3 regions of the Methylopila musalis genome follow, and region 2 is predicted to be linked to each of the others. Evidence: riboswitches for the same ligand, from Rfam matches in the RefSeq annotation. Region 2 holds a riboswitch; each other region holds the start of a gene.

Region 1 (5,908 bases), on a different contig from region 2:
CCCATCTCGCGGGCGCGACGGTCGGGCTGCTCGCCCACGGCCAGCGGCAGCTGGTGGAGCTCGCCATGGTGGTGGCGCAGGCGCCGGACCTGATCCTGCTGGACGAGCCCGCCGCGGGCATGACCGGGGCGGAGGTGGACCGTCTGGGCGACCTGATCGTGGAGCTCGCCCGGTCAAGCTCGGTGATCGTGGTGGAGCACGACATGGCTTTCATCCGCCGCATCGCCCGCACCGTCACCGTGTTCAACCGCGGCGAGGTGCTGGCGGAAGGCCCGGCCGCGGAGGTGATGGCGGACGCCCGGGTGCGCGACGTCTATCTCGGAAAGGATGCGGCATGAGCATCCTCGCCGTCTCGAACCTCGCCGCCGGCTACGGCTCCATCGGCGTGCTGCGCGACGTGGGCTTCGCCATCGCCGAAGGGGAGATCCTCGGCGTGCTCGGCCACAACGGCATGGGGAAGAGCACTTTGCTCAAGGCGCTCAGCGGCGCGATCCGCCCGAGCGCGGGCGCGATCCTGTTCGCAGGCGTCGACATCGCCCAGGAGCCGCCCCACCGCCGCGCGCGGCGAGGCCTCGGCTACGTGCCGCAGGGCCGTCAGATCTTCCCCGGCCTCACCGTGCGCGAGAACATGGCCTTCGCCGCCCGCGCGTCCGGCGCGCCGCTTAGCCTCGTGGACGAGATGATCGCCCGCTTCCCCCGGCTGCAGCCGATCGTGGACCGGGCGGGCGGCGTGCTCTCGGGCGGCGAGCAGCAGATCCTGGCGCTGGCGCGCTGCCTCTGCGCGAAGCCGTCGCTGATCCTGCTGGACGAGCCCACGGAGGGCATCCAGCCCTCGATCCGCGACGAGATCGTGGAGACGCTGCTGACGCTTCGGCGGGAGCTCGGGCTCTCGATCCTGCTGGTGGAGCAGAACCTCAAGTTCATGACCGATCTGGCCGACCGGGTCCTTCACATGGAGAAGGGCCGGCTGGCCTTCGCCGCGCCGCCCGAGGCCGCGGCCTGACGCATCCGGCGCCGGGACCGATCCGGCGCCGTCATCCAGCGCAAGAGCGGTGCGGCCGCCGGGGCCTCGTTCCGGCGGAAGGAAGCTCGCGCGCCCAACGGCCCGCTATGGCGGGCGCCCTCGGGGAGACTGACGCGATGACGATCTGCATGACCATGAAATGCGCGGCCGCGGCCGCGGCCGCCGGACTGGCGCTCGCCGCCACGCCCGCCGGCGCGGCCGGCACCTCGGCGCCGGGCTACACCACCGGCATCCCGGTCTGGGCCGTGGCGCCGGAGGGGCTCTACTACCTCAACCAGACCTATTCCGGCTTCCGGGAGGTGGGCGGCGTCGACATCCGCTCGAACTACAACACGTTCTTCTTCTTCTGGCAGACCGGCGCCAAATTTCTCGGCGCGGACATCGGCGGGATCGCCGCCCCGACCATCGCCGACATCTCGATCGAGGGCGCGGGCAGCGAGTTCGGCCTGTTCAACACCTATTTCGCGGCCCAGCTGAGCTGGGACCTCGGAAACGACCTCTATGTGGGCTACCGCCTCGGCGGCTACATCCCGCAGGGCGACACGCTCTCGCTCGACTACGGCACCATCGAGCACCGCGTCGGCGCGAGCTATCTCGGCGACGGCTGGAACCTCACCGGCAACTTCATGTTCGGCACGCCGGTGGGCGACGACCGCGACGACTTCGCGCCGAACTACGTGATCGCTGACCTCACCGCGACCAAGAAGTTCGGCAAGTTCGAGATCGGCCCGGTGGCGCATTTCTCGGCGGATGTGAGCAAGCCGGTCTCCTGGTACGGCAAGCAGTCCCAGTTCGCGATCGGCGGCCTCGTGGGCTACGACTTCGGCGGCGCCAACCTGAACGTGAAGCTGACCCGCGACGTCTATTCGAAGAATCGCGGCTTCAAGGACACGATCCTCTGGACCAACCTCAGCTTCCCGCTGTGGACCCCGGCCAAGGCCGAGGCCCCGCTGGTCGTCAAGTACTGAGGACGGGAGGGGCCCGACCGCGAGGAGCGGGCCCCTCGACCAATGGCCGCGCCGTCCACAACCAAGGACGCGGAGCCGTGACCCGAAACCGCCTTGCCTTCGGCGCCGCAGCGCCGTAATTGGGCGGGGACGGTTCCCTTCGGGGATCAAAAGGGAACGCGGTGCGGGCTTCGGCCCGAAGCCGCGGCTGCCCCCGCAACTGTAAGCGGCGAGCGCGTCGTCATCGGCCACTGGACCCTCACGGGTCTGGGAAGGCGACGAACGCGCACTGACCCGCGAGCCAGGAGACCTGCCGTCAGCCGTGTGGTTACACGCGAACGCGTCGGGCGGGGTGCACCGATGGTGGGCGAACCGTCGGGCGCGTCGAAAGGCGCGTGACGCTCGGGACGACTTCCAGTTCGCGGTGACGCGCCACTCGTCCCGCTCGGGGTCCCGATGCCTGATTCCTCACGTCTGCCGTTACGCGCCGTCCCGGCACCCTCGTCCTTGCGCGCCGCGCTGCTCGGCGCCTGCTGCGCCGCAGCCCTCGCCGCGCCGGCCCGCGCGCAAGCGCCCGACAGCCCGGTGGCGCTCGACGAGATCACCGTCAGCGGCGCGGGCGCCACGGTCGCGCCCGGCCCGAACCTGTCCGTGAAGACCAACGCCGGCAGCCGGCTTGGCCTGACGCCGCTGGAGACGCCGGCGAGCGTGGACGTGGTCTCCGGCGACGTGGTCCGCGACCGGGGCCAGTCCTCCATCGCCGAAGCCGTGACCCAGAACGCGGCCGGCTTCAGCTTCATCGGCACGCCGGGCAACGGCTTCGGCGCCTATTCGTCGCGCGGCTTCACCGGCGTGAACTCGGTCACCACGCTCTATGACGGCGTGCGGCTCTATCCGGGCCAGGGCACCGTCACTTTCCCGTTCGACACCTGGACCGTGGACCGGATCGAGGTGCTGCGCGGCCCGGCCTCGGTGCTCTACGGCGAGGGCGCCGTCGGCGGCGCCATCAACATCATCCCGAAGAAGCCCCTCACCGACGAGCGCCGCAACGAGGCCCGCATGGTGGTGGGAACGGACGGACAGGTGGGCCTCGCCGCCGGCAGCGCCGGGCCGATCAACGACAGGTTCGCCTACAGCTTCGACGTGGTCGGCAATCGCGGCGACGGCTGGATGGACCGGGGCGACCACAAGAACCTCGCCTTTTCCGGCGCGCTGAACTGGCGGCCGACGGACGAGCTCTCCGTCACCCTGACGCATGACGGCGGTCACAATCAGCCGAGCCGCTATTTCGGCACGCCGCTGAAGGGCGCCGGCAATGTGGAGACGGACTGGATCGGCGAGAACTACAACGTCCGCGACGGCGTGATCCGCTTCAACGACACCATCACCCAGCTCAAGGCGGAGTGGACGCCGAACGAGACCGTGACGCTGCGGGCGACCGCCTATTACGTCACCGCCAACCGCCTGTGGCGCAACGCCGAGGGCTACACATGGAACGCGGGGACCGGCCTGATCGACCGCTCGAGCTTCATCGCGATCAAGCAAGAGCAGGAGCAGATCGGCGCCCGCGCCGACGCCACCATCCGCACCGAGCTGTTCGGCATGGCGAACGAGGCGGTGGTCGGTTTCGACGTCAACCGGTTCGACTTCCGCCGCCTGAACAACGGCGGCTACGGCAATCCGGACCTCAACCCGTCGCTGCCGCCCACGGGCTTCGACCCGGGCGATTACGGCAGCGCGAGCCCCTACGGCAAGGACTACAAGGCGATCACCACCCAGTACTCGTTCTTCTTCGACGACCGGCTGAAGGTCACGGACACGCTCTCGCTGGTCGCGGGCCTGCGCTACGACCATCCGGAGGTGGATTATCGCAACGTCCGCACCGGCGACACGTCCAACCCGACGCTGAATTCGATCTCCTGGCGCGTCGGCGCGGTCTATGAACCGATCGAGAACCTCGCGGTCTACGCGCAGTATTCGGAGGCTGCGGACCCGGTGACGTCCATCCTCTCGCTGCCGAAGTCGCAGGCGGACTTCGCGCTCTCGAAGGGCCGGCAGGTCGAGGCCGGCGTGAAGCAGAGCCTGTGGGACGACCGCGTCGAGTGGACGCTCTCGGCGTTCTACATCGAGAAGAACGACCTTCTGTCCCGCGACGCGAACACCCCCACCATCACGCAGCAGGTGGGGCAGCAGTCCTCGCGCGGCGTCGAAGCCTCGGTCGGCGTTGAGCTTGGCCATGGCTGGCGGATCGACGCCAACGGCACGATCCTCGACGCGCGCTATGACGACTTCCGGGAGTCCGTCATGAATCCCGTTACGGGAGAACCGGAAAGCGTCAGCCGCAAGGGCAACACTCCGAACGCGGTGCCGGAAACGCTCGCCAATGTCTGGGCCACCTGGCGCTTCGCGGAAGACTGGAAGGCGCAGGCCGGCCTGCAATATGTGGGCAAGACCTACACCACGGCCGAAAACCGGTACAGCCGTCCAGGCTACGCTCTGGTGAACGCCGGGCTGCAGTGGAAGCCGACCGCTTACGCCACGCTCGATCTCCGGGTGAAGAACCTCACCGACAAGACCTACGCCTACACTGGCGGCGATTATCAGTGGTACTTCGGCGCGCCGCGCACCGCCGAAGTCGCGCTGCATCTGCGGTTCTGACCGCCGTGACGGCGCCCGTCCGGCTGGAGGTGGAGAACCTGGCGTGGGGACCTCCGGGGCGCCCGCCGGTGCTCTCGGGCGTGAGCTTCGCGCTCGCGCCCGGAGCGCGGCTCGCGGTGATCGGCCCCAACGGGTCCGGCAAATCCACGCTGCTGCGCTGCCTCTACCGGGTGAACCGCCCGACCGCCGGGGTGGTCAAGCTCGACGGCCACGACCTGTGGGCGCTTGGCCCCCGCGAGACGGCCCGGCGGGTGGCCGCCGTGCTGCAGGAGGCGCCGCCGGATTTCGCCTTCACCGTGCGGGAGATGGTGGAGGCGGGCCGCACGCCGCACGCGGGCGCCTTCGGCGATCGCGGCGGCGCGACGGTGGTGGAGGACGCCATGGCGCGCATGGAGATCGCAGGCCTCGCCGGGCGCCGCTTCGCCACGCTGTCCGGAGGCGAGAAGCAGCGCGCGCTCATCGCCCGCGCGCTGGCGCAGCAGCCGGGCCTGCTGGTGCTGGACGAGCCCACCAACCATCTCGACATCCGCCACCGGCTGGAGGCGATCGAGCTGTTGAAGGGGCTCGACCTCACCATCGTCGCCACGCTGCACGATCTCGACTTCGCCGCCGACATGGCCGACCACGTGCTGGCGCTGGAGGGCGGGCGCCCCGCCGCCTTCGGCCCTGCACAGGAGACGCTGGCGCCGGCCCTGATCCGCCGCAGCTTCGGGGTCGAGGCGGAGGTGACGCCCTGGCGCGGCTCGCTGCGCTTCGCCTACCGCCTGCCGGAGGAGGGGGCGTGAGAGCGTGTCCGGACCGCGTCGAAGCGCAGCCTTCAAGCCCCCGTCATGCCCGCCAAAGGCGGGTGTCCACGCTTTTTTCCCGAGCGACCGCTTTGGCGTTCAAGTCGTGGATGCCCGAGACAGGCTCGGGCATGACGGGGGTGAGCGTTTTCAGACGGAGCCCAAACCATTGTCTCGCCGCGCTGCTGCTCACGCTCTGCGCCGCGCCGGCCGCCGCCCATCCCGTCACGGTGCGAAGCTGCGACCGGCTCGCCACCTACGACCGGCCGCCCGAGCGCGCGGTGTCCTACGACTCCAACCTCACCGAGATGCTGCTGGCGCTCGATCTCAGCGGCCGCATGGCGGGCTACATCGGATCGCGGGAGCGGGTGGCGGCGGCCGTCGATCTGTTCCCCAAGGCCGCCTCCCTGCGCCAGATCCAGCGCCAGTACCCGACCCGCGAGACGCTGCTGGAGGCGGGCGTCGACTTCTACTTCGCCGGCTGGAGCTACGGC
Region 2 (11,524 bases):
TCGATCAGGATGGGCAGGCCGCCCGCGAGGTTGGTCAGGCGCCCGCCTGACGCGCTGGCGAGGCGCGGCTCCATTTCCGGAGAAAACCGACCCGTGGGCTGCCGATGCGAGGCCGCTGTTATCGCCTTCGACAGAGAGGTCTCCCGCGATACGAGCTTCGCGCCGTCGGTGCGCAGGAAGCCCAGAAGGTTGCCGCCCTCGTCCACGATCGAGACGTTCTGCGGCGCGCCGATCGCATCGGCCCTTTCGGCCGCCGCGGCGAGCATGCGCAGCGCTGCGGCATGGGTGAGGACGCGCCTCGGGCGGGTGAAGGCGGAGCCGGTCATGCCGCTCGGGCCTTTCTCGGGGCGTTTCCACGCGCTGCGAGAGGTGAGAAGGCGCGCGCTTCCGGACCGATGTACTCCGCCGCCGGCCGGATGATCTTGTTGTCGGACCGCTGCTCGATCACATGCGCGCACCAGCCGGCGGTTCGGGCCATGGCGAACAGCGCCGTGAACATCGACTGCGGCGCGCCGAGCATGTGGTAGACGAGCGCGCTGTACCAATCGACGTTCGGGAACATGCTCTTGGCGTCGGCCATCACGGCCTCTATGCGCTGAGCGATGTCGAACAGCCGCGACGAGGCGCCGTCCGCCACGAGCCGCGCTGCGACGTCCTTGATGACCTGGTTGCGCGGGTCGCCCGCGACGTAGACCGGGTGCCCGAACCCCATCACGACCTCCTTGCGGTCGATGCGCTCGCGCACGCCGTCCTCGGCCTCGTCCGGAGTGAGGTAGCGGCACATCTCCACAAAGGCCTGCTCGTTGGCGCCGCCGTGCTTCGGGCCGCCGAGCGCGCCGATCGCGCCGCCGATACAGGAATAGAGATCCGCTCCGGTTCCGGCGATCGAGCGCGCCGTGAAGGTCGAGGCGTTGAACTCGTGCTCGGCGTAGATGACGAAGGAGGCGTGCAGCGCCGCGACCTCGGCGCGCGAGGGAGCCGAGCGGCGCAGCATGTGGAGGAAGTGGCCACCGACGCTGTCGTCGTCGGTCTCGACCTCGATCCGGCGTCCGCCATGCGCGAAGTGCCGCCAGTAGGCGAGCATCGAGCCCATGCTCGCGACGAGCTTGTCGGCGACGTCGGTCGCGCCGCGCGGGTTGGAGCGGAGCGGCTCGGGCAGCACGCAGCCGAGCGCCGAGACGCCGCTCCGGAGCACGTCCATCGGATGCGCGGAGGCCGGCAGCGCCTCGAGCGAACGGCGCACCGCGTCCGGCAGGCCACGGGCCGCCTTGAGCTTCGCCTTGTAGGCCTGAAGCTCCGCCTCATTCGGCAGGTCGCCGTGGATCAGGAGATGCGCGACCTCCTCGAACGCGCAGGACGTGGCGAGGTCGACCACGTCGTAACCGCGATAACGCAGTTCCGCGCCACCGACGCTCGACAGCGCCGTGCGGCCGGCGACGACGCCCGACAGAGCGACGGATTTCTTGGGCGCGGGGCGCGCGGCGTCAGTGATGGCGAGGACCATTTTGCGTCTTCTCCACGTCGAATGCGGGCGGGGTTGAAGCGTGCGGCTGCGAGGCGTCGGAGGCCGCCGGTCCGTGTGGGCGGCGGCCTCCGCGTCGTCGGCGATCTAGCGTCCGTTGCGGGGCGTGTCCCGGACCATGGGAACCATCTGGTCGCCCCAGCTGCCGGAACCGTTGTGATAGCGGGACACCCGCGTCAGTTCGACGGACAGGCCGGACTCCACGGTCTTGATGATCGCGAGGTTGAGTCGGTGAACGGCGTCCGCCACACGTCGGAGCGCCCGGTCCTGTTCCGTCTCGTCGACTGGGCGGATCTTCCGGAATTCACCGGGCGGCGTCGGGCCGACGGCGGTCGGCGCCAGGAAGTCGATGGCCTCGACGCTCATTCCGCCGCCTCCCGGACGCTGGCCTTGTCCTCGAACTGGTCGGTCTCGGTCGAGTGATCCATGGCCGTGGTGGACGATGCGCCGCCGGTGATCGCCATGGAGACGGCGTCGAAGTAGCCGGTGCCGACCTCGCGCTGGTGGCGCGTCGCCGTGTAGCCATTCGCCTCGGAGGCGAATTCGGCGTTCTGCAGCTCCGAATAGGCCGCCATGCCGCGCGCCGCGTAGCCGCGGGCGAGTTCGAACATGCCGTGGTTGAGCTGGTGGAAGCCCGCCAGCGTCACGAACTGGAACTTGTAGCCCATGGCGCCGAGTTCGCGCTGAAACTTCGCGATCGTGTCCTTGTCGAGGTTTCGCTCCCAGTTGAACGAGGGCGAGCAGTTGTAGGAGAGCAGCTTGCCCGGGAACTTGGCGTGGATCGCCTCGGCGAAGAGACGCGCCTCCTCGAGGTTCGGCTTCGAGGTCTCCCACCACAGCAGGTCCGCGTAGGGCGCGTAGGCGAGGCCCCGCTGGATGCAGGCCTCGACGCCGCATTTGTAGCGATAGAAGCCCTCCGGCGTGCGCTCGCCTTTCTCGATGAACAGCGCATCGCGCTCGTCGATGTCGGAGGTGATGAGCTTGGCCGATTCAGCGTCGGTGCGCGCCATCACGAGGGTCGGCGTGCCCATGACGTCGGCCGCGAGCCGCGCCGCCACGAGGTTGCGGATGTGCGCCTGGGTGGGGATCAGAACCTTGCCGCCGAGATGGCCGCACTTCTTCTCCGAGGCGAGCTGGTCCTCGAAGTGCACGCCCGCCGCGCCCGCCTCGATATAGGCCTTCATGATCTCGAACGCGTTGAGCGGACCGCCGAAGCCGGCCTCGGCGTCGGCGACGATCGGGGCGAACCACGAGTCGACCGAACGCTTGTCCTCGGCATGCTCGATCTGGTCGGCGCGCTGGAGCGTGCGGTTGATCTTGCGGCAGAGCTCAGGGCCCGAATTCGCAGGGTAAAGGCTCTGGTCAGGATACATCGCGCCCGCGACGTTCGCGTCGGCGGCGACCTGCCATCCCGAAAGATAGATCGCGTCGAGGCCGCCGCGAACCATCTGCATGGCCTGGTTGCCGGTGACCGCGCCGAGCGAGTGCACGTAGGGCCTGTTCCTCAGCATGTGCCAGAGCCGGTTCGCGCCGTAGATCGCGAGCGTGTGGCTGACCTGCAGCGAACCGCGCAGGCGCTCCACATCGGCGGGCGAATAGGGACGCTCGACGCCGTCGAAGCGGCCGGAGGGCGTGTTGGGAACGAGCTTCTCGAAAGCGGTCATCGGATCTTTCCTCAGCGAAAGGCGCGCTTGCGCCGTCGTGTGACGGTCGCAATATTCACAAACGCAAACCCCGAGAAAACCACTGAAAAAGCGAAGGTTTGCGAAGTGAAATTTGCGAATTTGCGAAGTTTGCAAATTCGCGCGGCGCGAAGGACGACGCGATGCGCAAGACGTTCATGGGGGTGCGGCTCAAGCGGCTCAGAGAAGAGCGCGGCATGACGCAGGCCGCGCTCGCAGCCTCCCTCGATCTGTCGCCGAGCTACCTGAACCAGATCGAGAACAACCAGCGCCCGCTCACCGTCCCGGTGCTGCTGAAGCTCAACGGCGTGTTCGGCCTCGACGTGCAGCTCTTCGCCGAGGACGACGAGGCGCGGCTCATCGCCGACCTGCGCGAAGCGCTCGCCGACCCTGCCGCCGTCGAGACGGTGTCGACCAGCGAGCTTCGGGAGATCGCAGGCGCGATGCCGGCGGTCGGTCGCGCGATCGTCACGTTGCACCGGCGCTATCGTCACGCCGCCGAACAGGCCGAGGCGCTCGCCGCGGGGCTGTCGCCGGGAGCCGAAGCGGCAGGCCTCGCGCCCCTTACCCCTTACGAGCAGGTCCGCGACTTCTTCTACGCCCGGCACAACCATTTCGGCGAGCTCGATGAGGCGGCCGAGCGCCTCGCGGGCGAGCTCGGCGCATTCGGGGCCAGCGCTGCGGGGCGGCTGACCGATCTGCTCGAGCGCCGCCACGGCGTGCGGGTCGTCGTGGCGGACGAAGCCGACGATCGAGCCGACGCCAAGCTGTTCCGTCGCAGCTCCGACGCGCTCCATCTGTCGAGCCGGATGCGTCCGGGCCAGATTGCGTTTCAGATCGCGACGCAGCTCGCCTACTTCGAGCAGGGCGAGGCGATTGACCGGCTGGCCGACGAGGCCGCGCAGGGAAGCGCCGAGACGCGGTCGCTGGCCCGGATCGGGCTCGCGCATCACTACGCCGGGGCGCTGCTCATGCCCTATCGCCCCTTCCTCCACGCCGCGGAGACCGGGCGCTACGACATCGAGGCGCTCGCCGAGCGCTACGGCGTCGGCTTCGAGACGATCTGCCATCGCCTTTCGACCCTGCAGCGCCCGAACGCGCGCGGCGTGCCGTTCGTGTTCATCCGCGTCGATCGCGCCGGCAACATCTCGAAGCGTCAGTCGGCGACCGACTTCCACTTCTCGCGCGTCGGCGGCGCCTGCCCGCTCTGGAACGTCTACGAGGCGTTCGCCCAGCCCGGACGCATCCTGACGCAGGTCGCGCAGATGCCGGACGGGCGCTCCTACCTCTGGGTCGCCCGGACGGTCGAACGTTCGGCGGGACGGTACGGCGCCATCCGCAAGAGCTTCGCGGTGGGACTCGGTTGCGACCTCCGCCATGCGGAGCGGCTCGTCTATTCGAAAGGCCTCGACCTGTCCGATCCCGGGGCCGCGACCCCGATCGGCGCCGGCTGCAAAGTGTGCGAACGTCCACGCTGCCCCCAGAGGGCCTTTCCGCCGGTCGGAAGAAAGCTCGTCATCGACGAGGCCAGCCGCAGCGTGGCGCCATACGCCTCGGGCTGAGCCTGTCCGCTCCGGGCTCCGTGGGGACATTGGGGATAACCGCATCGGCGGATTGACGCTTGCAGGCGCTCAGACCCAATATCTAGTCGTCGAGGTTCTCCCAAGTCGCAAGATGCGGGAGCTAAGAGGGAAGCCGGTGAGCCTTCGGGCGATGCCGGCGCTGCCCCCGCAACTGTAAGCGGCGAGCCAAGGTCCACCGAACGTCACTGGGGCGAGAGCCTCGGGAAGACAGGACCGACGGCGCTGACCCGCGAGCCAGGAGACCTGCCCCGACCGAATGAAACGTCCTCGGGCGGGGTGTCCCGGTGGATCGCTTGCGGTCGGCCGTCCCGCCTGTCGGGAACCCTCACGACCTCTCGCGTCCGCGTGGCCTCGTCCCCAACAGGTTTTCGGGGTCTGAAGCCGATGTCTCTCTCCATCTCCCAGGATCGCGCCGCCACCGGCGCGCCGGTCTTCACCGACGCCGAGCGGCCCGGAAAGGTCGCCGCGCCCGCGTTCCACGTCATCCGCCGCAACGGTTCGGTGACGCCGTTCGACGGCTCCAAGATCGCGGTCGCGGTGACCAAGGCGTTCCTGGCCGTCGAGGGCTCCGGGGCCGCCGCCTCGCGGCGCGTCCATGAGGCGGTAGAGGCGCTCACAGCCGACGTTGTCGCGACGCTCACCCGGCGCGCCGACGCCGACCGCGCGCTGCACATTGAGGACATCCAGGATCAGGTCGAGCTCGCGCTGATGCGCGGCGGCCACCAGAAGGTCGCCCGCGCCTATGTGCTCTATCGTGAGGCTCGGGCCGAGGCCCGGCGCGCAAAGGCCGCGCCTGCCGAAACCGCGACGCCCTCGCTCCATGTTCGCCACGCCGACGGTTCGATGGTCCCGCTCGACGAACGCCGTCTGGCGCTGATCATCGCCGAGGCCTGCGAAGGCCTTGAGGGCGTCTCCACCGAGGCGGTCGCGGCCGAGACCCGCCGCAATCTCTATGACGGCGTCTCGCCGACAGAGCTGCAGCAGGCGCCCGTGATGGCGGCCCGCACGCTGGTCGAGACCGAGCCGAACTACGCCTATGTCAGCGCGCGCCTGCTGCTCGACATGCTGCGGACCGAGGGCCTGTCGGCGGTCCATGGCCGCGCGATCTCGGCCACGCAGGCCGACATGGCCGAGGCCTATCCCGACTACTTCCCGGCCTTTATCAAGGCGGGCGTCGCCGCCGGGCTGATCGACGCCGAACTTGAGCGCTTCGACCTCGCCCGGCTCGCCGCCGCGCTGAAGCCCGAGCGCGACCTCGACTTCCAGTTCCTCGGTCTCCAGACGCTCTACGACCGCTACTTCCTGCACACGGGCGGACAGCGCATCGAGCTGCCGCAGGCATTTTTCATGCGCGTCGCCATGGGCCTTTCGCTCCGCGAGATCGACCGCGAGGCGCGCGCGATCGAGTTCTACGACCTGCTGTCGAGCTTCGACTTCATGGCCTCCACCCCGACCCTGTTCAACTCGGGCACGACGCGCCCGCAGCTTTCCTCCTGCTTCCTGACCACGATCGCCGACGACCTCGACGGCATCTTCAAGGGCGTGAAGGACAACGCGCTGCTCGCGAAGTATTCCGGCGGCCTCGGCAACGACTGGAGCCGCGTGCGCGGCCTCGGCGCGCACATCAAGGGAACCAACGGCGAGAGCCAGGGCGTGGTGCCGTTCCTGAAAGTCGCGAACGACACCGCGATCGCGGTCAATCAGGGCGGCAAGCGCAAGGGCGCGGTCTGCGCCTACCTCGAGACCTGGCACGTCGACATCGAGGAATTCCTCGATCTCCGCAAGAACACCGGCGACGACCGCCGCCGCACCCACGACATGAACACCGCGAACTGGGTTCCGGACCTCTTCCTCGAGCGTGTCGAGGCGGATGGCCAATGGACACTGTTCTCGCCCGATGAGACGCCGGACCTGCATGATCTCTACGGCCCGGCGTTCAAGGCTGCCTACGAGGCCTACGAGGCCAAGGCCGCCCGCGGCGAGCTCAAGGTCCACAAGTCGATGCGGGCGCTTGACCTGTGGCGGCGCATGCTCACCATGCTGTTCGAGACCGGGCACCCCTGGATCACCTTCAAGGACCCCTGCAACATCCGCTCGCCGCAGGGCCATGTCGGCGTGGTGCATTCCTCGAACCTCTGCACCGAGATCACGCTCAACACCTCGGACGACGAGGTCGCGGTCTGCAATCTGGGCTCCGTGAACCTCGCGGCGCACGTCACCGCCGAGGGCCTCGACGTCGTCAAGCTCGCGCGCACGATCGCGACCGCGATGCGGATGCTGGACAATGTCGTCGACATCAACTTCTACACGATCCCCGAGGCGCGCCGCTCGAACCTGCGCCACCGCCCGGTCGGGCTCGGCATCATGGGTTTTGAGGACGCGCTGCAGACGCTGCGCATTCCTTACGCCTCCGACGAGGCGGTGCGCTTCGCCGACCAGAGCATGGAGGCGCTGAGCTTCCACGCCATCTCGGCCTCGGTCGACCTTGCGGCCGAGCGCGGCCGCTATCCGAGCTTCGAGGGCTCGCTCTGGTCAAAAGGGATCCTGCCGATCGACTCGATCGAGCTGCTGTCGGACGCCCGCGGCGGCCTCGAGATGGACCGTTCGGCGACGCTCGACTGGGAGCCGCTGCGCGAGCGGGTCAGGACCGTCGGCACGCGCAACTCCAACTGCATGGCGATCGCCCCGACCGCGACGATCTCAAACATCTGCGGCGTGTCGCAGTCGATCGAGCCCGCCTACCAGAACCTCTTCGTCAAATCGAACATGTCGGGCGACTTCACGGTCGTGAACGCGGCGCTCGTCCGCGACCTGAAGGCCCGCGGCCTCTGGGACGAGGTGATGGTCTCTGACCTGAAATATTTCGACGGCAGCCTCTCGGCGATCGACCGCGTGCCGGGCGAATTGAAAGCCCTCTACGCCACCGCGTTCGAGATCGAATCCTCCTGGCTGATCGAGGCGGCGTCGCGCCGTCAGAAGTGGATCGACCAGGCGCAGTCGCTCAACCTCTACATCGCGAGCCCCTCGGGCAAGGCGCTCGACGCGCTCTACCGGCTCGCGTGGAAGCGGGGTCTCAAGACCACCTACTACCTGCGCTCGCGCTCGGCGACCCATGTGGAGAAGTCGACCCTCAAGGGCGTCGACGGGCGGCTGAACGCCGTCACCTCGGTGGGCGTGGCGGCCCAGCCGATCATGATCCGCGAAGGAGCCGTCTGCTCGATGGACGACCCCACCTGCGAGGCCTGCCAGTAGGTCCAGCGCTTCTTGTCCCGGCCTTGAGCCGGGACCCGAAATCGCAACGCCGTCATGCCAGTCTTCGCGGGCATCCACGACTTCTCTCCGGTCGCCGCCGTTCGACGTCCAAGTCGTGGATACCCGGCTCCGCCGGGCATGACTGATCCTCCCTTTCAGAGCGTCCGTCGCTCGAAACGCAAGTGAGACGTCCCATGCTCGACTGGTCCGAACCCTCCGCCACACCGGCCCGCACGATCCCGCTCCCGCAGGCCTCCGCCGACCCCACCGGGCTCGGCGCGATCGACCGCTCGGGCGGCCGCGTCTCGGTCGACGAGAAGCGGATGATCAACTGCCGCGCCGACGTGAACCAGCTTCTTCCGCTCAAGTACAAATGGGCGTGGGAGAAGTATCTCGCCGGGTGCAACAACCACTGGATGCCAACTGAAGTCTCGATGCAGGCCGACATCGCGCTCTGGAAGTCGCGCGACGGGCTGACCGCCGACGAGCGCCGCATGGTCAAGCGCAACCTCGGCTTCTTTGCGGCGTCGGAGAGCCTTGTCGCCAACAACATCGTGCTGGCGATCTACCGCCACCTCACCAACCCGGAATGCCGCCAGTATCTGCTGCGACAGGCCTTCGAGGAGGCCGTCCACACCCACACCTTCCAGTACATCGTCGAGAGCCTCGGCCTCGACGAGGGCGAACTGTTCAACATGTACCGCGAGGTGCCGTCGATCACCGACAAGGCCGCCTGGGCGCTGAAGCACACCCAGCATCTCGACGATCCGGACTTCCGCACCGGCACGCCCGCGGCCGACACCGCGTTCCTGCGCGATCTCGTGGCCTTCTATGTCGTGTTCGAGGGCATGTGGTTCTACACGGGCTTCGCGCAGATCCTGTCGCTCGGGCGGCGCAACAAGATGGTCGGCGTCGCCGAGCAGTATCAGTACATCCTGCGCGACGAGAGCATCCACCTGAACTTCGGCGTTGACGTCATCAACCAGATCAAGGCGGAGAACCCGCATCTCTGGACGAGCGCCTTCCAGAACGAGATCCGCGCCATGCTGCGCGAGGCGGCCGAGCTTGAGTCGGCTTATGCGCGCGACACGATGCCTACGGGCTTCCTCGGGCTCAACGCGGCGTCGAGCGAGCAGTACATGCGCTTCATCGCCAACCGCCGCTGCGCGCAGCTTGGCCTGTCTCCGGCCTTCGAGGCGGCGGAGAACCCGTTCCCGTGGATGTCCGAGGCGATGGATCTCAAGAAGGAGAAGAATTTCTTCGAGACCCGGGTGATCGAATACCAGAACGGCGGCGCGCTGGCGTGGGACTGAAGCGTACGACCACGACGCGATCGGAGGACGGCGCCGGTCGGCTGACCTCGCGGCGAATGCCTGTGTCGTTCGACCGCTTTGCCTCCACGAGGGTCGGGGCGCCATCCGGGTTGATGGAGAGATGCACCAACGGCCTCCGCCGCCGTCCTGACCGGCGATCGACTGCTTGCGCGACACGAGGATGAAGCGGCGATGAGACTGGCTGTCGATCTGATCGCCGACCAACAGCTCGGTAATCCGACCGTGCCGGTGCTCGACGTGATCGCGATGGCGGTGAACGTGCCCAGTTCGAGGCTACGCGAGGAGTCCGCCGCTGGCAGGTCGCGCCAAGGCGAGCCGGTCCGCAGCACGTGGAAGACGCCGTTCATCAGCCGCCGGTCGTGGAGCCGGGCGACGCCCCGTGGCTTGTTCGGGAGCAGCGGTTCTATCAGCCGCCACTCGGCCTTGCTCGGATCGTAGCGCCACCGTTATGGGGTCAGGACCGAGCCGCCAACGCCGCGTGGTCCAGGATCGTAATCTTGCCACGTTGAAGCTCGATCGCTCCTGCCGCCTGCAATTTCTTGAGACCCATCGTGACCCATTGCCGGCTCACGCCGACCATGTCGGCGATCTCCGAACCGGTGATCGGGAACTGGATCTCCAGGCCGTGTTCGGTCCTAACGCCATAAAGCTCGCCCAGATGCTCGAGCAGACCGCTGATGCGCTCCGAGGCCGAGCGCGTGCCGAGCGCCTGGGACATTGCCGCGTAGCATCGGCCCTTGAAAGCGAGCGCATCAATCAGGCCCAAAGCCAGGTTCGGAATCCGCCCGCATAGCATTTGGAGCGTGTCCGTAGGTAGAAACACCAGACTGGTGTCTCGGATGGCGATACCTGACCACATGTGGGGGTTGTGACCGAAGACGTCGGGCCCCCCGATGAAGTGTCCGGTGAACCAGATCGCGCGTGTGATCCTCCGGCCAGTGTCCGCCTCAAAGAACACCCGCACGCCGCCGGATTGTATGATGAAAATACCGTCTTGCCGCTGTCCCTGGCGGAAAACGAGAGAATGACGCCGCGCGAGGCGATGTTCGCAATACGGCGCAACGGCCAGACGCTCGCTTTCCGTCAGCCGGCCGAAGATGCTCGCGCGTGGATCATCGACGCCTCCTGCGCTCGATAATATCAGCGCGCGTCGGTCGCCTGGGCCCTGTTTGGGTCCAGGCTTTCGTTCGACCGCGAGCTGCGTCGCCTTGCCGTCCCCGCCAGCGTCTGTGCCTATCATTCGGCTTCGATCTGGAACGGTCGGTTGAGCTCCAGCACGCGCTCCGCCGGCGGATACCAGCCCTGGGCCGCGTGGCTGTCATCGTGGAGGTAGCACCGAACACGCACCAGCGGCGACCCATTGGTGAACGTGAAGTGCCGGCTCATGGGAGGGCATGTCACGAAGGAGTGGTACTTTGAGAGCTGCGCGCAGTTGACGAAATTCGTGCCCCAGCGCCGCTCGACGTGACTGCGGCCGGAAACGACGTCGTCCGGATACGTGTGGGTGTGGCCGCCGAGCCAAAGGTCTACGGCGCCGGGATTGGCCTCCAGATAACGCTCGAACCGCTGCGCCTTCGGCTCGTCGTCGACGAAATAGAGATAAGACGCGCCTTCCGGGACGCCGTCGACGCCGTGGTAGAGACCGTGCCTGTAGCGCCCGTCCGGATAGCGCGACACGCCCTCATAGTCCCCGGAGCCGACAGTCGTCTCCCGCAGCATGTGATGGTGACAGCTGACGACCACGTCGCCGCGCCGGCCGGCCGCCTCCACCTCGTCGCGCCACCATTCCCAGGTCTCGCCGGTGACCGCGCCGGCGGGCGAGCCTCCGCCGAAATCCTGGCGGCCGACGGGATAGGGCAGGTCGTTGCGGTCGCTCATCATCAGGAAGCGGATGTTGCCGACCTGGAACGCGTACCGGTCCCATTCGCCCGTGACGGGATAGGGCCGCCGCGACGCATGGACTCCCGACGTCTCGGGGAATTCGCCCAGGGGATCGACATACTTGCGGAACCACCAGTTCGCCGGCTTCCCCTGGCTGGAGGCCGCGCTCCCGGCCGAAGCGTCGTGGTTGCCGGCGATGGGGTAGATCTGCTCGCGACGGTGGGCGCGGAGCGCCCCGTATTGCCGGACCACCTCGACGCCCTGCTCGTC
Region 3 (5,908 bases), on a different contig from region 2:
CCGCGCCGCATGGGCGAGCCCGGTTTCGGCGGCGACGCTCATCGCGGCGCCTCCGCCGCGTCGGCCAGAATGTCGAAGGCGTCGGCGAGGCGCGGGCCGTAGCAGGTCCAGAGCTTCGGCGGGACAGCGGCGATGCGCACGCGGTCGCCGAGCTTGCGCAGCGCCGGGTGGCGCAGCATCTCGGTCGCCATGGCCGGCGGGCCCGCGCGCTCGCCGTCCACGATCAGCACGTCGATCCCCTTGGCGATCACCAGCTCCAGCGGGAGCTGGCCGTAAGTGTCGAGTTCAAGCTCCGCCACCACGTTGACGAGGCCCGCCCGGCGCAAAAGCTCGTCGATCAGGGAGCCCGGCCCCGCGCTGAAGCCGTTCGGCCGCAGCACCGCGGCGCGCGGCCTCGGCTCGCGGGGCGTGATCGGGCGGGACAGGCGGCGGTCGAGTTCGGCGATCATGGCCTCGCCCCGGTCGCCATGGCCGATGGCCTCCGCCACGCGGCGGATCTCCGCGCGCACGCCGTCGAGGGTGCGGGGCGCGTCCGCGTCCACCACGGGCACGCCCACGCGCCGCAGCATCGCCACCGACTGCCGGGAGGTGTAGCGCCCCGCGAGCACCAGATCCGGCCGAAGGCCGATGACCTGCTCGGCGAAGCCGTGGGTCGCCGGGACGCCGCGCGCCTCCTCGGCCACGTTGGAGCCGGCCGAGAGCGTCGACAGCCAGGTGACGCCCGCCACCTGCGACGGATCGCCGAGCCGGATCAGCAGCTCGTCGGTGCAGAGATTGATGGAGACCACCCGCGCCGGCGCGGCCGCGGCTGGCGCGGACGCGATCAGCCCGAGCGCGAGCAGCAGGCCGCGCAGGCGCCGGAAGCCGCCGTGACCATCGCCGCCCGCCGTCATGCCCGAGCTTGCCTCGGGCATCCACGACTTCAACGTTTGGGCGTCCGCCGAAGGGGAAGTCGTGGATACCCGCGCGAAGGCGCGGGCATGACGGAGATCGGACGCAGCATTCCGCGTGAGGGGGCGCCGCCGCTCAGCCATGGCGGAACCCCCTGCCCTGTTCGTCGATCGCCTCCGGCGCGCGGCCGAGCCAGCGGCGGGAGATCGCCCGCCAGGTGGCTAGGCGCGTGAAATCGGGCGTCTCGGACAGGCTGTCGTCGTCCTCGATGAAGGGGTTCGGGAAGAAGATCGAGATCATCGGCTCGCCCGCGCCGTTCCACATCTCGAAGCCCCAGGTCACCGGCCTGCCGTCGCGGCCGTAGCCCCGGAACAGCTGGGCCTTCGAGGGCTTGCGCCGCGCCGTCAGTGCGGGCGAGACCGGGAACCGCTCGGACCCCCGGTTCTCGCCGATGCAGAGATGGAAATGGCCGCCGGACCCGAACATGACGGTAAGATAGCCGTCGAGCAGGCCGATCGACTGGGGCGCGGAAGGACACTTCCACTCATAGGCCGCGCCCTCGATCAGCGGGCCGAAGCGCACGCTCTGCCAATGGTTCTCGAACACATCGCGGAGAAACGCCTCCAGCGTCGGCTCCTCCGCGGGCAGCGACCAGATCTCGCGCGTCAGCGCGCCGCCGTCGCCGCGCAGAGTTTGGGTCGGCGCGCGGGGCGCAACGGGTTCGAGCACGATCATGCCATGCCTTTCGACGGGGGAGGATCGCCCGGCGGACCGGGCGATCCGGTCCGGGATCAGAACGAGACCTTCACGCCGCCATAGGCCGCGCGGCCGGGCGCGTTGTACGTGAACACCTCCTCGTACCGCCTGTCGAACAGGTTCTCGACCCGGCCGTAGACCTCGGCGTTGGGGTGGATCTTGTAGGCCGCGCCCAGGTTGACCAGCGTGTAGGCTTTCAGCGGCCGGAGCGTGCGGGCGTAGGTGACGGCGTCGAAGGCGTAGTCCTTCTGTTTGCCGTTGTAGATCACGCCGAGGTTCACGTTGGCCCGGTCGTCGAGGAAGGCGTAGTTGACGTTGAGGTTGCCGACGTTGCGCGGCCGGCGGACCAGCTCGACGCCGGTCGGATCCTCGCCGTCCGAATAGGTGTAGGCCGCGCGCACGCTGAGCCCGTCGATCGGGCGCAGGGTGACGCCGAGCTCCACGCCCTTGATCCGCGACGTGCCGTCGAGGTTGATCGGCGTGGTCACATAGGCGCCGCTCGGGGTCTGGGAGCTGCGCGATGAGATCAGGTCGCTGACGCGCTGCCGGAAATAGGTCGCCTCGACGGTGACGCGGTCGTCCCAGAACGGCTGGTCGACGCCGATGTCCCAGCCGCGGGTCTTCTCCGGGCTGAGCGCGGCGTTGCCGACGTAATTGCCGTAGAAACCGAAAAGCTCGAGGATCGTCGGGTTCTTCACGCCGGTGCCGAAGGAGGCGCGGAGCTTGGTCTTGGTGGCGTCGAACGTGTAGGCGGAGGCGAGACGGTAGGTGGTCTCGTCCCGGAAGCGCTCGTTGAAGTCGTGCCGCACGCTTCCGGTGACGAACAGGTTCTGGAACAGCCCGAGCTGGTACTGCCCCACGACGCCGGTGTTGGTGATGGAGCGTCGCACCGGCCCCTGACCGCCGAACTCCGGCGCCTGCCACTTGCTCTTGCTGACCACGTGGTCGCGCTGGGTGTCGGCGCCGAAGGTCAGCACATGGCTCGCCGGCAGGCCGCCTTCGGTCGAGAAGCGGTAGTTGGTCTGGTAGTCGAGCTTCACCGTCTCGCCCACCGTGGACGAGCTGCGCCGGTCGTCGGCCTCGTAGTTCCGGCGGTCCTGATGGGTGTGGGACAGGCCGAGCACGTGGTCCCAGGCGCCGTCGAGCAGCGTGGCCTTGCCCTGCACCCGCCCGAAGAACTGCTTTCCGCGCTCGTAATCGCCGGACTCCACCGCCGCCGCGTAAGGAAAGCCCTGCGCCGCGCCAAAGTTGTCGCGATCGGCCCGGAAGCTGGTGTAGCGGGCGACGCCGGTCAGCTCGAACATCTCGCTCGGCCGCACCGAGACCTTCGCCAGCGCGCCGCCGCTCTCATAGCCGTCGCGGTCGCGGAAGCCGGCGTTCCAGGCGTCGCGCTTCTTGGCGACGGAGATCCCGTCGGCGTGGAACAGCTGGGTCGCGAACAGGTAGTCGTAGGCCTCGGTCCCGCCGGACACGGCGGCCGAGCCGTTGAGCGTCCCGAACGATCCGCCCTCGACCTGGCCGCGGAAGGACGGCTTGCCGTCGCCCCGGCGGGTGACGATGTTCACCACGCCGCCGGCGGCGTCGGAGCCGTAGAGCGCGCTCTGGGGCCCGCGCAGCACATCCAAGCGCTCCACCTCCAGCGCCAGCAGGTTGGCGAAGTCGTATTCGCCGCTCATGCCCGGATCGTTCATCTCGATCCCGTCGATCAGCACCAGCGTCTGGTTGCCTTCCGAGCCGCGGATGCGGATCTGCGTCAGCGCGCCGACCGGGCCGGTGCGGCTGACCGCGACGCCCGGAAGCTCGCGCAGCGCGTCGGACACCACGCGGATCTGGCGCGTCTCCAGCTCCTCGCGCGACAGCGAGGACACCGCGCTGCCGATGGCGGCCTTCGGCCCCTCCACCTTGTTGGCGGTGACGGCGAGCTCGGGCAGCGCCTCGGAGGCGGCGGGCTCGGCCTCCGGCGCATGCTGGGCGCGCGCGAAGGACGGAGACACGAGGGAGAGCGTGAGAGCGGACAGCGCGGCGACGCCGCCGTCGCGAAGGAGAGGAACGAGCATCGAGACCCCGGGCGGGACGAGTGGCACGTCACCGCGAACAGGAAGCCTCGCCGACCGGACGAAGCGCTCTACGCCCCAACCGATGGTTCGCCCACCATCGGTGCACCCCGCCCGACGCGTTCGCGTGTGACCACACGGATGACGGCAGGTCTCCTGACTCACGGGTCTGCGCGCCTTCGTCGCCTTCCCAGATCCCGCAGGACCCAGTGGCGGATGACGAGGCGCTCGCCGTTCACAGTAGCGGGGGCTGCCGCAGGATAAGGCCGGATGGCCCGCACTGCGTTCCCTTTTGATCCCCGAGGGGAACCGTCAGGCCGGACGCTATGGCGAAACTGTGGCCGCGGTCAATGCGACCTCGGTCGGTGACGCCGGTTCTGTCGCTGGAAAGCCACGGCGCGCCGGAACCCCGCGCGGGTCAGCTCCTGTCCGGTGTCGGGCGATCCCGCCATATATGATCCAGCATGTCCCGGAAGAAGCGGTCCGCCTGTTCGCGTTCCCCCGCCTCGGGGCGCGGAACGCGGGCGCCGAAGGTCTCGTCGGCGCGCCGGAACTCGTCCGCGATGAAGCCGATGATCTCCGGCGGCGCCACCGCGGCGCCGAGCTCGCGGGTCAAGGCCTTGCGGGCGATCAGATCGGCCATGATGGCGGCCACCGCCGGCGGCGGATCGCACTCGGCCATCAGGGTCTGGAACCGCATGGGCGCCACCGCCGCGTCCGGCCGCAGCCGCAGCCAGCGCAGGGCCGCCGCCGGCCGGACCATGTAGAACAGCTTCTTCAACGCGATCGGCTGGCCGTCGCGCAGATGTTGCTCCTGATGCGCGTAGCCGAGGCCGCGATAGTGGCGGGCGATGCGGTCACGGTCCGCCACCTGCTCCGCGAAGGCGAGGAACGCCGCCCGGAACCGCTCGTCCACACCATAGGCGATCGGCGAGGTCAGCCATTCGATCACCACGGCGTTGCCGTTCAGCAGCAGCCGAATCGCCTTGGCGAGGTCCCAGCCGTTGACGTCGAGCTCGCCCTCGATCGGCGTCTCGATGACGTCGCGCAGCGGCCACAGCGAGAGATAGCGCTCCGGCCGGTGGGCGTAGATGAAGCGGCAGTCGTAATCGCTGTCCGGCGAGGGAAAGCCCCAGGCCCGGCTGCCGCTCTCGATCGCGAGCGGGATCGCCACGCCGTGGGCGGCGCGGATCTCCGCGAGCCGTCGGTCGACGCCCGCGACGGCGTCCGCGTCCATGTCCGCAGGTAAGGAACGGCCGAGCATCACGCCTCCCGAGCGCCGGCGGCCGCGTCGCCGCCAAGTGTCGCCGCCAAATGTCCTGCCGCGTCGGCGCGCGGAAGTCCAGCGCCCGTGAGACGCCCACCTTAGAACCAGTCTAAATTATTGAATTTGCTATGGAATACGACCTTTCCTATAAGGACCCATGCGCGAGCGTCTGGGCCGTCCGTCCCGCCTCGCGCGGCGACGCCTTCACTGTTCGAGCGGCCATGACGTCCTGGCGAACCTCCCTCGGTCTGCTGTTCGTGGACCATCGCGCCCCGCTGGAGCGGCTGGTGGGCCGTCGCGTGCGCGACCGCGAGACCGCGGCCGAGATCGTGCAGGACGTGTTCGCGCGGGTGTGGCGGGCGGGCAGCGCCGGCTCCTCCGACGACGACCGGCGCATTCTCTATGCGGCCGCCCGCAACGCCGCGGTGGACCACAATCTGGCCCAGTCGCGCCGCGGCCGCGCCCTCGCCCGGCTGACGCCCGAGCAGCTCATGCAGGACGAGGCCGCCCCCGACCAGACCTTCGCCTCCCGCGCCGCCCTCGGCGCGCTCGAAGCCGCGCTCGCCGACCTGCCCGAGCGCACGCGGGAGATCTTCATCGCCCGCCGCCTGAAGGGCGAGAGCAACGCCGTCATCGCGGCCCGGCTCGGCATCTCGGTGCGGGCGGTCGAGAAGCATCTGGTGCGCGGTCTCGCCCAGTGCCGCGAACGACTGTCGGGCCATCTCGACGACGCCTGACGGCCCTGCCCCAGCCTGCGCCCTGCTCTCCCCGCCGCGCCGCGCGAGTGCGCCGCCGGGTGTTTGTCTATCATCGCGGGAGCGCGCAGCAGGGTGGGCGACGAAACGCGCCACCCTCTTGTCCCGGCCTTGAGCCGGGACCCAGACACGCTGGTTCCGCAGAATGAGCCTCGACAGCCGGGACGCCCTGCCCCCCACGTCGG

What was found. A riboswitch is a leader RNA that binds a small molecule or an ion and turns the genes downstream of it on or off. The one in region 2 is predicted to bind cobalamin.
Region 1: it holds a riboswitch for cobalamin, as region 2 does, so the genes downstream of both, ACFQ4O_RS08535 (TonB-dependent receptor) here and ACFQ4O_RS02645 (ribonucleoside-diphosphate reductase subunit alpha) in region 2, are expected to answer to the same signal.
Region 3: it holds a riboswitch for cobalamin, as region 2 does, so the genes downstream of both, ACFQ4O_RS13490 (TonB-dependent receptor plug domain-containing protein) here and ACFQ4O_RS02645 (ribonucleoside-diphosphate reductase subunit alpha) in region 2, are expected to answer to the same signal.

The regions. Positions count from the first base shown of each region.
Region 1 covers NZ_JBHTMX010000057.1:705-6,612, reverse strand. The annotation lists gene ACFQ4O_RS08550 (ABC transporter ATP-binding protein) at 1-338, shown strand, start outside; gene ACFQ4O_RS08545 (ABC transporter ATP-binding protein) at 335-1,003, shown strand; gene ACFQ4O_RS08540 (transporter) at 1,141-1,992, shown strand; cobalamin riboswitch at 2,107-2,303, shown strand; gene ACFQ4O_RS08535 (TonB-dependent receptor) at 2,479-4,629, shown strand; gene ACFQ4O_RS08530 (ABC transporter ATP-binding protein) at 4,635-5,414, shown strand; gene ACFQ4O_RS08525 (ABC transporter substrate-binding protein) at 5,555-5,908, shown strand, end outside.
Region 2 covers NZ_JBHTMX010000008.1:14,574-26,097, reverse strand. The annotation lists gene ACFQ4O_RS02670 (GlcG/HbpS family heme-binding protein) at 1-326, opposite strand, end outside; gene prpC (bifunctional 2-methylcitrate synthase/citrate synthase) at 323-1,504, opposite strand; gene ACFQ4O_RS02660 (hypothetical protein) at 1,610-1,888, opposite strand; gene aceA (isocitrate lyase) at 1,885-3,186, opposite strand; gene ACFQ4O_RS02650 (short-chain fatty acyl-CoA regulator family protein) at 3,348-4,766, shown strand; cobalamin riboswitch at 4,842-5,052, shown strand; gene ACFQ4O_RS02645 (ribonucleoside-diphosphate reductase subunit alpha) at 5,172-8,039, shown strand; gene ACFQ4O_RS02640 (ribonucleotide-diphosphate reductase subunit beta) at 8,234-9,352, shown strand; partial or broken gene ACFQ4O_RS02635 (transposase) at 9,667-9,783, opposite strand; gene ACFQ4O_RS02630 (Crp/Fnr family transcriptional regulator) at 9,828-10,613, opposite strand; gene ACFQ4O_RS02625 (metallophosphoesterase) at 10,610-11,524, opposite strand, start outside.
Region 3 covers NZ_JBHTMX010000153.1:488-6,395, reverse strand. The annotation lists gene ACFQ4O_RS13500 (ABC transporter substrate-binding protein) at 39-914, opposite strand; gene ACFQ4O_RS13495 (DUF7676 family protein) at 1,027-1,620, opposite strand; gene ACFQ4O_RS13490 (TonB-dependent receptor plug domain-containing protein) at 1,683-3,704, opposite strand; cobalamin riboswitch at 3,831-4,030, opposite strand; gene ACFQ4O_RS13485 (nucleotidyltransferase domain-containing protein) at 4,120-4,965, opposite strand; gene ACFQ4O_RS13480 (RNA polymerase sigma factor) at 5,190-5,705, shown strand.